3 regions of the Pseudomonas sp. LBUM1645 genome follow, and region 2 is predicted to be linked to each of the others. Evidence: predicted binding sites of a transcription regulator. Region 2 holds the regulator's gene; each other region holds the start of a gene.
The links. The regulator FliA, encoded in region 2, starts transcription of late flagellar genes. The targets are predictions, from matches to a motif close to CTAAAGTTTNNNNNNNNNNNGCCGNTAA.
Positions count from the first base shown of each region.

Region 1 (4,304 bases), 3.1 Mb from region 2:
TCGATCGCACGGTGAGCGCGCAGCATGATGGTGCCGCCAGGGGTTTCGTAGCAGCCACGGGACTTCATGCCCACATAACGGTTCTCGACGATGTCGAGACGGCCGATACCGTGTTCGCCGCCGATACGGTTCAGGGTCGCCAGCACGGTAGCCGGGGTCATTTCGACGCCGTCCAGTGCGACGATATCGCCGTTGCGGTAGGTCAGTTCCAGGTATTGCGCTTTATCTGGAGCCTTCTCCGGGGAGACGGTCCATTTCCACATGTCTTCTTCGTGCTCGGTCCAGGTGTCTTCCAGCACGCCGCCTTCATAGGAGATGTGCAGCAGGTTGGCATCCATCGAGTACGGGGATTTTTTCTTGCCGTGACGCTCGATCGGGATGTTGTGCTTTTCAGCATAATCCATCAGCTTTTCACGGGAGAGCAGGTCCCATTCGCGCCACGGAGCAATCACTTTCACGCCTGGCTTCAAGGCGTAGGCGCCCAGTTCGAAACGAACCTGGTCGTTGCCCTTGCCGGTAGCGCCGTGGGAAATGGCGTCAGCACCGGTTTCGTTGGCGATTTCGATCAAGCGCTTGGCGATCAACGGACGAGCGATGGAAGTACCCAGCAGGTACTCGCCTTCGTAAACGGTGTTGGCGCGGAACATCGGGAAAACGAAATCGCGCACGAATTCTTCGCGCAAGTCGTCGATGTAGATCTCTTTCACGCCCATGGCCTGTGCCTTGGCGCGTGCAGGTTCGACCTCTTCGCCCTGACCCAGGTCAGCGGTGAAGGTCACGACTTCACAGTTATAAGTATCCTGCAGCCACTTGAGGATCACCGAAGTGTCCAGGCCGCCGGAATACGCCAGAACGACCTTGTTTACGTCCGCCATGCCATCACTCCACGGGGTTCTACGGAAAGCCGTCAAGTCTACCGGTCATGCAGGATAATTTACAGAGGCGCGACAGCTTATGACGACGAAGCGACAGATTATGTCGAGTGAGCGACGATAACAGCGGGTTCAGGAGGTCGACGCGGCGCTCGCCGATGCAGTGGCCTGAGGGGCCGGCGTTTCGGTGGGCGCAACGCGCGCGAGGTGCACATTGACTCGACGGTTCTTCGCCCGGTTGGCGGAATTGGTATTGGGCGCCAATGGATAACGCTCGCCATGAAAGCGCACGGTGATCTGCGATTCCTGAATGCCGTTGGCCTTGAAGAACTCCATGACTGCCAGGGCCCGACGCCGCGACAAATCACGATTGGTCAGGCGGTTGCCGCTGTTGTCGGAGTGACCATCGAGTTCGATGTGGTTGACCGTCGGGTCGGCCTTCATGAACTCCAGCATCACTTGCAATTGCGCCTTGGCCTGCGCGTCGAGATCGAGGCCTTCGCCGGGGAAGCCGATCTGCGATTGCTTAACCTGCTCGAAATTCTTCGGCAGCAGCTTCGCCACGCAGCCCTGATAGTCGTTGAAGGCCTTGCTGAACTTGACCGGCAACAGGCGCACTTCCGACACCCGGCCATCGCCAGAGTAATGTCGAACGACCGGACTGCGGCCATCCATCAGCCCACTGATCAAGCGGCCGGCCTGTACTTGCGAACTGTTGAACAGCACATTGCCGCTGCCGATCCGCACAGAACCGAGGTTGATGTCACCACGGCCCGGCTGCCAGGGTGCAGCCGCCGCCAGCAACGTCGCCGAACCGCCGCCGATCATCGAGTTATAGGCCTTCAGACGAAACGTCGCTTGCTCGCCAGCGCGGCGCACGAACTCACCCGAACCAAAATCGGTGATCGGCTGACTCAGGCGGCACTCGAACTTGTCTCCTTCGACCGTCCACTCGATGCTCTCCAGACGGGTCTGGAAAGTGAGCGCCATCGCTGGAAGGCTGGCAAACACGCTGAGCAAGGCTAAATAACGCTGGCGCACGGGAGGCTCCACTGGCTTCTACAACAAAAAGACCGACACACAGATGTTTACGGCATACCTGTTGGATATCGGAAGCTTCCAGCAAAACTTGATAGCGAGTGCCTGGAAGAGTCTTTTCCGGTAGCATTCCCCTCAGTTTGACCCGCCTGGAATCCCCTCATGTCCGACCGCCTGACCCTGCTGCGTCCCGACGACTGGCATATTCATCTTCGCGATGGTGCTGTGTTGCCCAATACAGTCGCGGATGTCGCGCGCACCTTTGGTCGCGCCATCATCATGCCCAACCTGGTACCTCCGGTGCGTAACACCGCTGAAGCCGACGGCTATCGCCAGCGGATTCTCGCTGCACGCCCGGCTGGCAGCCGCTTCGAACCGTTGATGGTGCTGTACCTGACCGACCGCACCCAGCCCGAAGAAATTCGCGAGGCCAAGGCCAGTGGTTTCATTCACGCCGCCAAGCTGTACCCGGCCGGCGCGACCACCAACTCGGACTCCGGTGTCACCAGCATCGACAAGATTTTCCCTGCACTCGAGGCCATGGCCGAAGTCGGGATGCCCTTGCTGGTTCACGGTGAAGTCACCCGTGGCGATGTCGACGTGTTCGATCGCGAAAAAATCTTCATCGATGAGCACATGCGTCGTGTCGTCGAGCGTTTCCCGACGCTCAAAGTGGTGTTCGAACACATCACCACCGCTGACGCCGTGCAGTTCGTCAACGAGGCTTCGGCCAATGTTGGCGCGACCATCACCGCGCATCACCTGCTGTACAACCGCAACCACATGCTGGTGGGCGGGATTCGGCCGCACTTCTATTGCCTGCCGATCCTCAAGCGCAACACCCATCAGGAAGCCCTGCTCGACGCCGCCACCAGCGGCAGCGACAAGTTCTTCCTCGGCACCGACTCGGCGCCCCATGCCCAGCACGCCAAAGAAGCCGCTTGCGGCTGTGCCGGTTGCTACACCGCTTATGCAGCGATCGAAATGTATGCCGAAGCCTTCGAACAGCGCAACGCGCTGGACAAGCTCGAAGCCTTTGCCAGCCTGAACGGCCCGCGCTTCTACGGCCTGCCGGTGAACACCGATCGCATCACCCTGGTCCGCGATGAGTGGACCGCCCCAACCAGCCTGCCATTTGGCGAGCTGACCGTAATCCCGCTGCGCGCCGGTGAAAAACTGCGCTGGCGCCTGCTGGAGGAACACGCGTGAGTGAAGACCATTTCGACGACGAACAGGACGGCCAAGGCGGCGGAGGTGGTTCGCGCCACCCGATGGCTGAGCGCTTCCGTGGATACCTGCCAGTCGTTGTCGACGTTGAAACCGGTGGTTTCAACTCTGCCACTGACGCCTTGCTGGAAATTGCCGCAACTACCATCGGCATGGACGAAAAAGGGTTTGTGTACCCCGACCACACTTACTTCTTCCGCGTAGAGCCTTTTGAAGGCGCAAACATCGAAGCGGCTGCTCTGGAATTCACCGGGATCAAACTCGATCACCCGCTGCGCATGGCAGTGAGTGAAGAAGCCGCGCTGACCGACATCTTCCGCGGCATCCGCAAGGCTCTGAAAGCCAACGGTTGCAAACGGGCGATTCTGGTCGGGCACAACAGCAGCTTCGATCTGGGCTTTCTTAACGCCGCCGTCGCGCGCCTGGACATGAAGCGCAACCCGTTTCATCCGTTCTCGAGCTTCGATACGGCAACCCTGGCCGGTCTGGCTTACGGCCAAACCGTACTGGCCAAGGCCTGTCAGGCAGCCGATATCGACTTCGACGGTCGTGAGGCCCACTCGGCTCGCTACGACACCGAGAAGACGGCTGAGCTGTTCTGCGGCATCGTCAATCGCTGGAAACAAATGGGCGGCTGGGAAGACTACAACGACTGATCCGTCGCTGGGTTTATCCCGCCCATAAAAAAACCGGCCTCAACGGCCGGTTTTTTTATGCCTGACGCTTGGGCTTACAGAGCCGCAGCGTGCTCGGTCAGGTAAGCCGCAACACCTTCGGTGGAAGCGGTCATGCCTTTGTCGCCTTTTTTCCAGTTGGCAGGGCAAACTTCGCCGTGCTCTTCGTGGAATTGCAGAGCGTCGACCAGACGAACCAGCTCTTCGATGTTACGGCCCAGCGGCAGGTCGTTGATGATCTGCGAGCGGACAACGCCTTTGTCGTCGATCAGGAACGCACCACGGAACGCTACACCGTCAGCGGACTGAACGTCGTAGGCCTTCATGATTTCCTGCTTGATGTCGGCAGCCATGGTGTAACGGACCTGGCCGATACCACCATTGTTGACCGGGGTGTTGCGCCAGGCGTTGTGGGTGAAGTGCGAGTCGATCGAAACGGCGATCACTTCAACGTTGCGTGCCTTGAAGTCAGACATGCGGTTGTCCAGAGCGA
Region 1 covers NZ_CP166811.1:1,269,565-1,273,868, reverse strand. Annotated here, with positions in the region: gene ACA079_RS05485 (argininosuccinate synthase) at 1-875, opposite strand, end outside; gene ACA079_RS05480 (flagellar protein MotY) at 1,005-1,913, opposite strand; gene pyrC (dihydroorotase) at 2,073-3,119, shown strand; gene rnt (ribonuclease T) at 3,116-3,793, shown strand; gene ACA079_RS05465 (peroxiredoxin) at 3,868-4,304, opposite strand, start outside.
Region 1: the regulator FliA is predicted to act here: its motif matches at 1,979-2,006, upstream of ACA079_RS05480 (flagellar protein MotY).

Region 2 (4,304 bases):
GCAAATCCGCATCATCAGGTCGGCTTTCAAGCTCGACCAGCTGTTCGGACAGTTGCTCTAGAATCTCGCCGGCCTCAACCAGGAAATCCTGAAGGATCTCTTCATCGGCGCCGAAGCTCATGTGTAGGGGTGCTCCTAGAATCCAAGGCTGGAAAGCAAATCGTCTACATCGTCCTGACCGGACACAACGTCTTCTCTTTTATCGGCATGAATCTGCGGACCTTCACCCTGAGAGAGATGTTTTTGCGGATCTTTTTCTGCCAGCATCGCTTCACGGTCATGTTCGATGCCCGCAAAGCGGTCCACCTGACTGGCCATAAGCACGAGCTTGAGCAGGTTGCTTTCAACTTCGGTGACCAATTGGGTCACACGCTTGATCACCTGACCGGTGAGGTCCTGGTAATCCTGAGCGAGCAGAATGTCGTTGAGGTTGCTCGACACAACGCGATTGTCTTCGCTGCTGCGTGTCAGGAAACCGTCGACGCGCCGAGCCAGCTCGCGGAACTCTTCAGCCCCGACTTCGCGACGCATGAACCGTCCCCAATCGGTGCTCAAGGCCTGGGCTTCGTTGCTCAGGCCGTTGACCAGCGGCGTGGCGTTTTCCACCAGGTCCATGGTGCGGTTGGCAGCAGCCTCGGTCAGCTTGACCACATAACCCAGACGCTCGGTGGCATCCGTGATCTGTGACACTTCCTCGGCTTGCGGCATGTTCGGGTCAATCTGGAAATTGACGATCGCGCTATGCAGCTCGCGAGTGAGCTTGCCCACTTCCTGATACAGGCCGCGGTCACGGGTCTGATTGAGCTCATGGATCAGTTGCACAGCGTCGCCGAACCTGCCTTTTTCAAGGCTTTCGACCAGTTCGACAGCGTGTTTTTTCAGGGTCAACTCGAAATCGCCCTGTGAAGATTCGTAATGCTCCATAGCTCCCCCGTGGCGCAGTGGCTTCGCACATCAACCGATGCGTTCGAAAATCTTTTCGATTTTTTCTTTCAACGCCTGGGCCGTAAAGGGTTTGACCACATAGCCGTTAACACCGGCCTGGGCTGCCTCGATGATCTGCTCGCGCTTGGCTTCAGCGGTCACCATCAGCACCGGCAGGTGCTTGAGCTTTTCATCGGCGCGCACGTGGCGCAGCAGATCGATACCGGTCATGCCAGGCATGTTCCAGTCTGTTACCAGAAAGTCGATGCTGCCGCTGTTGAGAACCGGAATGGCAGTAGTGCCATCATCGGCCTCGACCGTGTTGGTGAACCCAAGGTCACGCAACAGGTTTTTTATGATCCGCCGCATCGTTGAGAAGTCATCAACAATGAGGATTTTCATGTTCTTGTTCAATTCGACCTCCAAGCAGTCTTAAACGCGCCCAGCACCTGGACACGCCATTTCAATCAATCCGGCAAAGCACTCAATGACTGTCTGGAGCACAACAGATCGGGGCCGGTTTGGTTCAACACCCCACCCGCCGCGTTCGCAGTGTCCCCACACTGCCTTCAGCGCGCTCGCCACTCCCCCAAACGCCCCCGCAAACGGGCCGCGCACTGGCTGTGTAACTGGCTGACCCGAGATTCGCTGACCCCCAGGACCTCACCGATTTCCTTGAGATTCAACTCTTCGTCGTAGTACAGCGCCAACACCAGTCGCTCACGCTCCGGCAAATTGGCAATCGCGTCCGCCAGCGCTGCCTGGAAGCGTTCATCTTCCAGATCGCGTGACGGCTCGAGATGAGCACTCGCGCCATCCTCGTGCAGCCCTTCGTGTTCGCCGTCCTGCAACAGATCGTCGAAACTGAATAACCGGCTGCCCAGGGTGTCGTTCAAAATCCCGTAATAATCGTCGAGACTCAATTGGAGTTCGGCCGCAACCTCGTGATCTTTAGCGTCACGACCGGTTTTAGCTTCAATCGAGCGAATTGCGTCGCTGACCATCCGGGTATTGCGGTGGACCGAACGCGGCGCCCAGTCCCCCTTGCGTACTTCATCGAGCATCGCGCCACGGATTCGAATGCCCGCGTACGTCTCGAAACTCGCGCCTTTGCTGGCGTCGTATTTGGTCGACACTTCAAGCAGGCCGATCATCCCGGCCTGGATCAGATCTTCAACCTGGACACTGGCTGGCAGACGCGCCAGCAAGTGGTAGGCAATGCGTTTAACCAGTGGCGCGTAACGCTCGATCAGCTCGTACTGCGCGTCACGTGCCGACTTCTTGTAGAGGTTGTAGCCACTGGCTGTCATAGCACAGGTCCTGCGGTTTGTTGCACGAGGCGCTCGACGAAAAACTCCAGGTGCCCGCGCGGGTTCGCAGGCAGCGGCCAGGTATCGACCTTCTGTGCAATGGCCTTGAATGCCAGTGAGCACTTGGACCGCGGGAAGGCTTCGTAAACGGCGCGCTGCTTCTGCACAGCCTTGCGCACGCTTTCGTCGTAAGGAACCGCGCCGACGTATTGTAAGGCGACGTCCAGGAAGCGATCCGTGACCTTGGTCAACTTGGCGAACAGGTTGCGACCTTCTTGCGGGCTCTGGGCCATGTTGGCCAGGACGCGGAAGCGGTTCATGCCGTAATCGCGGTTCAGCAGTTTGATCAGTGCGTAGGCGTCTGTGATCGAGGTCGGTTCGTCGCAGACCACCAGCAAGACTTCCTGCGCTGCGCGAACGAAACTGACTACCGAGTCACCAATGCCTGCAGCGGTGTCGATCACCAGCACGTCGAGGTTGTCGCCGATATCGCTGAACGCCTGGATCAGGCCGGCGTGTTGAGCCGGGCTCAAATGAACCATGCTCTGCGTGCCGGACGCGGCCGGGACGATGCGAATGCCGCCAGGACCTTGCAACAGTACGTCGCGCAGCTCGCAGCGGCCTTCGATCACGTCGGCCAAAGTACGTTTGGGTGTCAGTCCCAGCAGGACGTCGACGTTCGCCAGCCCCAGATCGGCGTCCAACAGCATGACGCGTCGACCGAGCTCTGCTAGAGCCAGGGACAAGTTCACTGACACGTTAGTTTTCCCGACGCCACCTTTGCCGCCGGTCACCGCGATCACCTGTACGGGATGCATGCTGCCCATGAATTTTCTTTACCTTGTCTTACTTAGACGGAGGCCACATTACTGGCTGCGCGTTCACTAACTGAACAATGCATGGCAGACCATCGATGTAGGTACAAAAACTGTTCATTAATACCTCAGCCGACCTGCTTGGTCGGGCTGTGGTAAATATCAGCGAACATGTCAGCCATGGCTTCTTCGCTGGGTTCTTCTTGCATTTGCACGCTGACGGCGCGACTGACCAACTGATGACGACGCGGTAGATGCAAATCATCCGGAATCCGCGGGCCATCGGTGAGGTAAGCCACCGGCAATTCATGACTGATGGCCAGGCTCAACACCTCGCCCAGACTTGCCGTTTCATCCAGTTTAGTCAGGATGCAGCCAGCGAGCCCACAACGCTTGTAACTGTGATAAGCGGCCGTTAGAACCTGTTTCTGGCTGGTGGTTGCCAAAACCAGATAATTTTTCGATTTGATGCCACGACCGGCCAGGCTTTCGAGCTGCATGCGCAGTGCCGGATCGCTGGCCTGAAGGCCTGCGGTATCGATCAGCACCACGCGTTTGCGCAGCAAAGGCTCCAGCGCCTGCACCAGCGACTGGCCCGGATCGACATGCGTCACCGACACATTGAGGATCCGGCCCAACGTCTTGAGTTGTTCCTGAGCACCAATACGGTAGCTGTCCATGCTGACCAGCGCGATATTCTGCGCGCCGTACTTGAGCACGTAACGGGCCGCGAGTTTGGCCAGGGTGGTGGTCTTGCCCATGCCGGCAGGGCCGACCATGGCAATCACGCCGCCCTCTTCCAGAGGCTCGACTTCCGGTGTGGCGATCATCCGCGCCAGGTGCGCCAGCAACATGCGCCAGGCCTGACGAGGTTCTTCAATATCGGTAATCAGCGCCAGCAAATCGCGCGACAACGGGCCGGACAGACCGATGCGTTGCAGGCGACGCCAAAGATTGGCCTGGGCCGGACGGCTGCCTTGCAGCTGATTCCAGGCCAGGGAGCCGAGTTGCACTTCCATCAGTTCGCGCAGGCTGTTGAGCTCGAAACGCATCGAGTCGAACGCCCGTGGGTCGACGCCACCGGAGGCAGGTGCCGCAGCCGGCGCAGGACGACGGGGTTCGGTGTAGGTCGGCTCGATCAGCGGCTCGGCGGCGGTCAGTGGCAGGCCGGCGAACAATTGGCGATTGGTGGACTTATCGCTCTCGCCATCGCTGCGCAGGCTCAGTTCGGCCTGGGCGGTGACGATCCGCGATT
Region 2 covers NZ_CP166811.1:5,270,433-5,274,736, forward strand. Annotated here, with positions in the region: gene ACA079_RS23810 (chemotaxis protein CheA) at 1-121, opposite strand, end outside; gene ACA079_RS23815 (protein phosphatase CheZ) at 136-924, opposite strand; gene ACA079_RS23820 (chemotaxis response regulator CheY) at 955-1,326, opposite strand; gene fliA (RNA polymerase sigma factor FliA) at 1,494-2,234, opposite strand; gene fleN (flagellar synthesis regulator FleN) at 2,231-3,061, opposite strand; gene flhF (flagellar biosynthesis GTPase FlhF) at 3,178-4,304, opposite strand, start outside.

Region 3 (4,304 bases), 3.4 Mb from region 2:
AAGCGTCTTATTACATGTCGTCTTTGTCGAAGCGCCGCGCTTCGCGCTGAAGCTGATAGACGAACCGCTCGACCTGCCGCTGCACCAGCCCGCTCATGTTGTGAAAGCGTACGCCGGCGAAGGTGGTGGAGATCCTTTCTTCGAAGTGCAGGTAACGCAGCTCGACGGGTGCCGTCATCTTGCCAAAGGGCAGGGCAGCGATGAAGCGGTCATAGACCTCACCCAATTGCAGGCTGCCCGTGATGTCGCCTTCGAAGCGCAACTTGCAGCCGGTGGCGGAGATGTCCAGTAGCTTGCCGCTGATCGGCGACTTGAGCTTTTCACCGCCCAGATCGACGTTGACCAGTTGTGCCAGCTTCAATGCTGCGCGGAATGCATTACGACGCTGGTGGTAAACCACCTCGGCGGGCAGGGCGCCTCGGTAGCAGCGACCGCCACCGGATTCGTCGATGGTCAACGGGCCGTTGCTTTCCCACGCAATTCGTACGCCGTCGTGAAAGCCTTCGACCTTGAACGGTTCGCCGGCGAGCAGGAAGCGTTCACCATCGCGGGGAATCATTTCGTCCAGGGCAATCATGTTGCTGTCACGGTCAAGGTCCACCAGATAACTCTGGAAGCGCTGGCTGCGCTCATGGAACGTGATGATCAGCGGATCATGGCTGTCTTGCAGCTGGCGCAGGGTGCCGGAGATCTCCAACGGCGTGGTGAGCACCTTGGGTGGCTGCGGAGCATCTTCCGCGCTTAAGGCATTGAACACGGTTCATCAATCTCCAGACAAAATATGACTACGGCTAGCCAGCATATTGCCAGCATGTTACGCGTCTTGATAGTGCGGGCTTTTCAGCAGGCTCAAGCCTGACTGAGCGGGCGTGGCTTCGCAAGCATGGAGGTTGATCCGCGCGCATCGTAGAGCGCTGGTGGCTCGCCGCCGTTGAGGATTTTCAGCTGATTGGCCGTCGCGGCCTGTTGCACCAGGATCGACTGGCCATTCTTGACGTTGGCCGCCTGGCATTGAGCCAGAAGATCGGTCAATACATCGCTCTGCTCCAACAGCTGATCGCCAATGCTCGAATGACTGGCAAGTTGCTCCAGGCCATCGCGGTTGGTCGGCAGGTTGAGGCTGGCGAGGATTTCACTGCGCTTGCGGCCATGCTGATCGAGCAAAATGATCAATGCCTGTTTCTGCGCCAGAATCTCTTCGAGCAGTGGCATGTCGCGACCGTGCAAGGCGAGGGACTCGGTTTGCAGTAACTCCAGCAAGTGCTGTGCTGGAGCGAAATCGTCGGTGATCAGTTGCAGTAAATTAGTGTCGTGCATGGCTGGCCTTGGGTTTTAAGCGTCCAAAAGCCTGGCGCAGGCCTTGGCCTAGCGCTGGGCTTCGAAGTTGAGCAGTTTGTTGGCTACACGGTTGCTGTCGACTTTGTAGCTGCCATCGGCAATCGCTGCTTTCAACTCGGCCACGCGGGCGTTGTCGACGGCAGGCTGATCGCGCAGCTTGTCAGTGACCTTCTGCAACTGTTGAGCCTCATTGCTGAGATGTACCGATTCCCCGCTTTTGACGGTACTGGCCTGTTCGGCCGGGGTATTCAGCGGTGCGGGTTTGCCGGCTTCGGCGGTTTCCTTCGCGGTGCTGGTACGTGTACTGCCGGTAAGTGACGAGGAACTGTTTAAACGGCTGAAATCGATGACCATGACAAAAAACCTCTGGGTATTTGGACGCTTGCCATGTTTTCGGCCATACCCGGAAAAACTTTAGGCCCAATTATCAATGAGCTTGCGCGCGTCAGCGCTTGCCCTGCATAGGGCACAGTCTAGGGAACAGTCGAGTGGCGCGCCACATCTTCACAAACAGAGAGTTCTACATGGCCACTTCCACCTGACCGGGCGCGATGACTTGCGCCTTGATGACCCGCTGGGAGTTGAGGTTTTTCACCCGAATCTGTTCGCGCAAGCCGCCGTTGGACAGCGCTTCACCCGGCATGCGCACGCTGAGCGTTCCACTGCGGGCGGTAATCACCACTTGGTCGCCCTTGCTGATGACTTCTGCCTGTTCCATGTGCACCAGGGTCATGACCTGGTCGGCGACCATTGGTCGGGTAAGTTTCTGTCCGATCGCCTGGTCGACGGAAGTCAGGTAACCCTGGCTGATCAGACTGATGTCACGCTCGCGCAGGGTTACATCCTGGGGCTCGACGATACCGGCGCGTCGTAGCGGGCGGGTGGTGGTCACAATGTCGCGAAACAGGCGCACTTGAGCGGGTACGAAGACCGTCCAGGGCGACGCGCCCTCGCAGCGCACCTTGACCGTAACTCGCCCCAACGGCGTGGCCGGGCTCTCCAGGGACGCTGTCAATTCCTTGTCGCACATGGGCATGCGCAGCCGCGGATCGAGCTGCTTGACCTCGATCTCGTAGCGACCTTCCGTTTGACTGGTTGCCAGATAGTCTTCTACGGTGAATTCAAGAAAGCCCTGAGTGACGCCGATAAGCATGTCAGGCAAGGTAACCGCGTCAGCAAGGGCAGGGCTGCCAGCGTTGAACAGGCAAACGGCCGACATCGCGCAAAGCAATTTGCGGGCGTTTGATGTCAGGCGTCGGAAAAATGTCGGTTCTGTGTTCATAAGAGTTAAAAAGCAAGCGCCGTGCCGTTTAGTGATGAATGCGCGTCGCAACACACTTAAGCGTTGGTGTAGGAGTCTGTGCATGGCTGGTGTAATGGATGCGGTAAACCAGCGCACGCAACTGGTAGGGCAGAATCGCCTTGAGCTGTTGTTGTTCCGTCTCGACGGCCAGCAGCTGTATGGGATCAACGTGTTCAAGGTTCGGGAGGTGCTGCAATGCCCCAAACTGACACTGATGCCAAAATCCAGTCCTGTCGTGTGCGGTGTGGCAAATATTCGGGGGGCGACCATTCCGATTCTTGATCTGGCCATGGCGACCGGTTCCGGTGCGCTGAAAGATCAAAGCAATCCCTTCGTGATCATCACGGAGTACAACACCAAGACCCAGGGTTTCCTGGTGCGGTCGGTGGAACGCATCGTCAACATGAACTGGGAGGAGATTCATCCGCCACCCAAGGGCACGGGACGCGATCATTACCTGACGGCTGTGACTCGGGTCGACAATCAGTTAGTCGAAATCATCGACGTCGAGAAAGTGCTGGCAGAAGTGGCGCCGACACCGGAAGCGATTTCCGTTGGCGTGGTGGATGTCGAAACCCAGCACAAGGCATTGTCCTTGCGGGTGCTGACGGTCGATGACTCGTCGGTGGCGCGCAAGCAGGTCTCGCGTTGCCTGCAAACGGTCGGCGTCGAAGTGGTGGCGTTGAACGACGGTCGGCAGGCGCTGGATTACCTGCGCAAGCTGGTCGACGAGGGCAAGAAGCCGGAAGAAGAGTTCCTGATGATGATTTCCGACATCGAGATGCCGGAGATGGACGGGTACACCCTCACGGCCGAGATCCGCAACGACCCTCGCATGCAAAAGCTTCACATCATCCTGCATACTTCGTTGTCGGGTGTATTCAATCAGGCGATGGTCAAGAAGGTCGGTGCCGATGACTTCCTTGCCAAATTCCGTCCTGATGACCTGGCATCCCGGGTAGTCAACCGGATCAAAGCAGCAGACATCAGCTAGGGGCCTTTTGCCCCTGGCGGTTAATACGATTTAAGAGGCGGCATCTTTGTCTACGGGTAATTTGGATTTCGAACAGTTCCGGGTCTTCCTGGAAAAAGCCTGTGGCATTTTGCTCGGTGAAAACAAGCAGTACCTGGTCTCGAGCCGTCTCAACAAACTGATGGAACAGCAAGGCATCAAGTCCCTGGGTGAGCTGGTCCAGCGCATCCAGACCCAGCCGCGCAGCGGTTTGCGCGAGATGGTGGTGGATGCCATGACCACCAACGAAACCCTGTGGTTTCGTGACACCTATCCGTTTGAAGTCTTGAAGAACAAGGTGCTGCCGGCAGCGATCAAGGCCGCCCCTGGCCAGCGTCTGCGGATCTGGTCGGCGGCCTGTTCGTCGGGTCAGGAACCGTATTCGCTGTCGATGTCGATCGATGAGTTCGAACGCGTGAACATGGGCCAGTTGAAGATGGGCGTGCAGATCGTTGCCACCGACCTGTCCGGCACCATGCTGACCAACTGCAAGACCGGCGAGTACGACAGCCTGGCCATCGGCCGTGGACTGTCGCCCGAGCGCCTTCAACGTTATTTCGACCCAAAAGGGCCGGGGCGCTGGGCAATCAAGGCACCGATCAAGAGCCGGGTGGAGTTTCGTTCATTCAACCTGCTGGACAGCTACGCGGC
Region 3 covers NZ_CP166811.1:1,584,514-1,588,817, forward strand. Annotated here, with positions in the region: gene ACA079_RS06945 (flagellar brake protein) at 11-757, opposite strand; gene ACA079_RS06950 (flagella synthesis protein FlgN) at 850-1,317, opposite strand; gene flgM (flagellar biosynthesis anti-sigma factor FlgM) at 1,366-1,692, opposite strand; gene flgA (flagellar basal body P-ring formation chaperone FlgA) at 1,859-2,620, opposite strand; gene ACA079_RS06965 (chemotaxis protein CheV) at 2,703-3,635, shown strand; gene cheR (protein-glutamate O-methyltransferase CheR) at 3,682-4,304, shown strand, end outside.
Region 3: the regulator FliA is predicted to act here: its motif matches at 1,729-1,756, upstream of flgM (flagellar biosynthesis anti-sigma factor FlgM).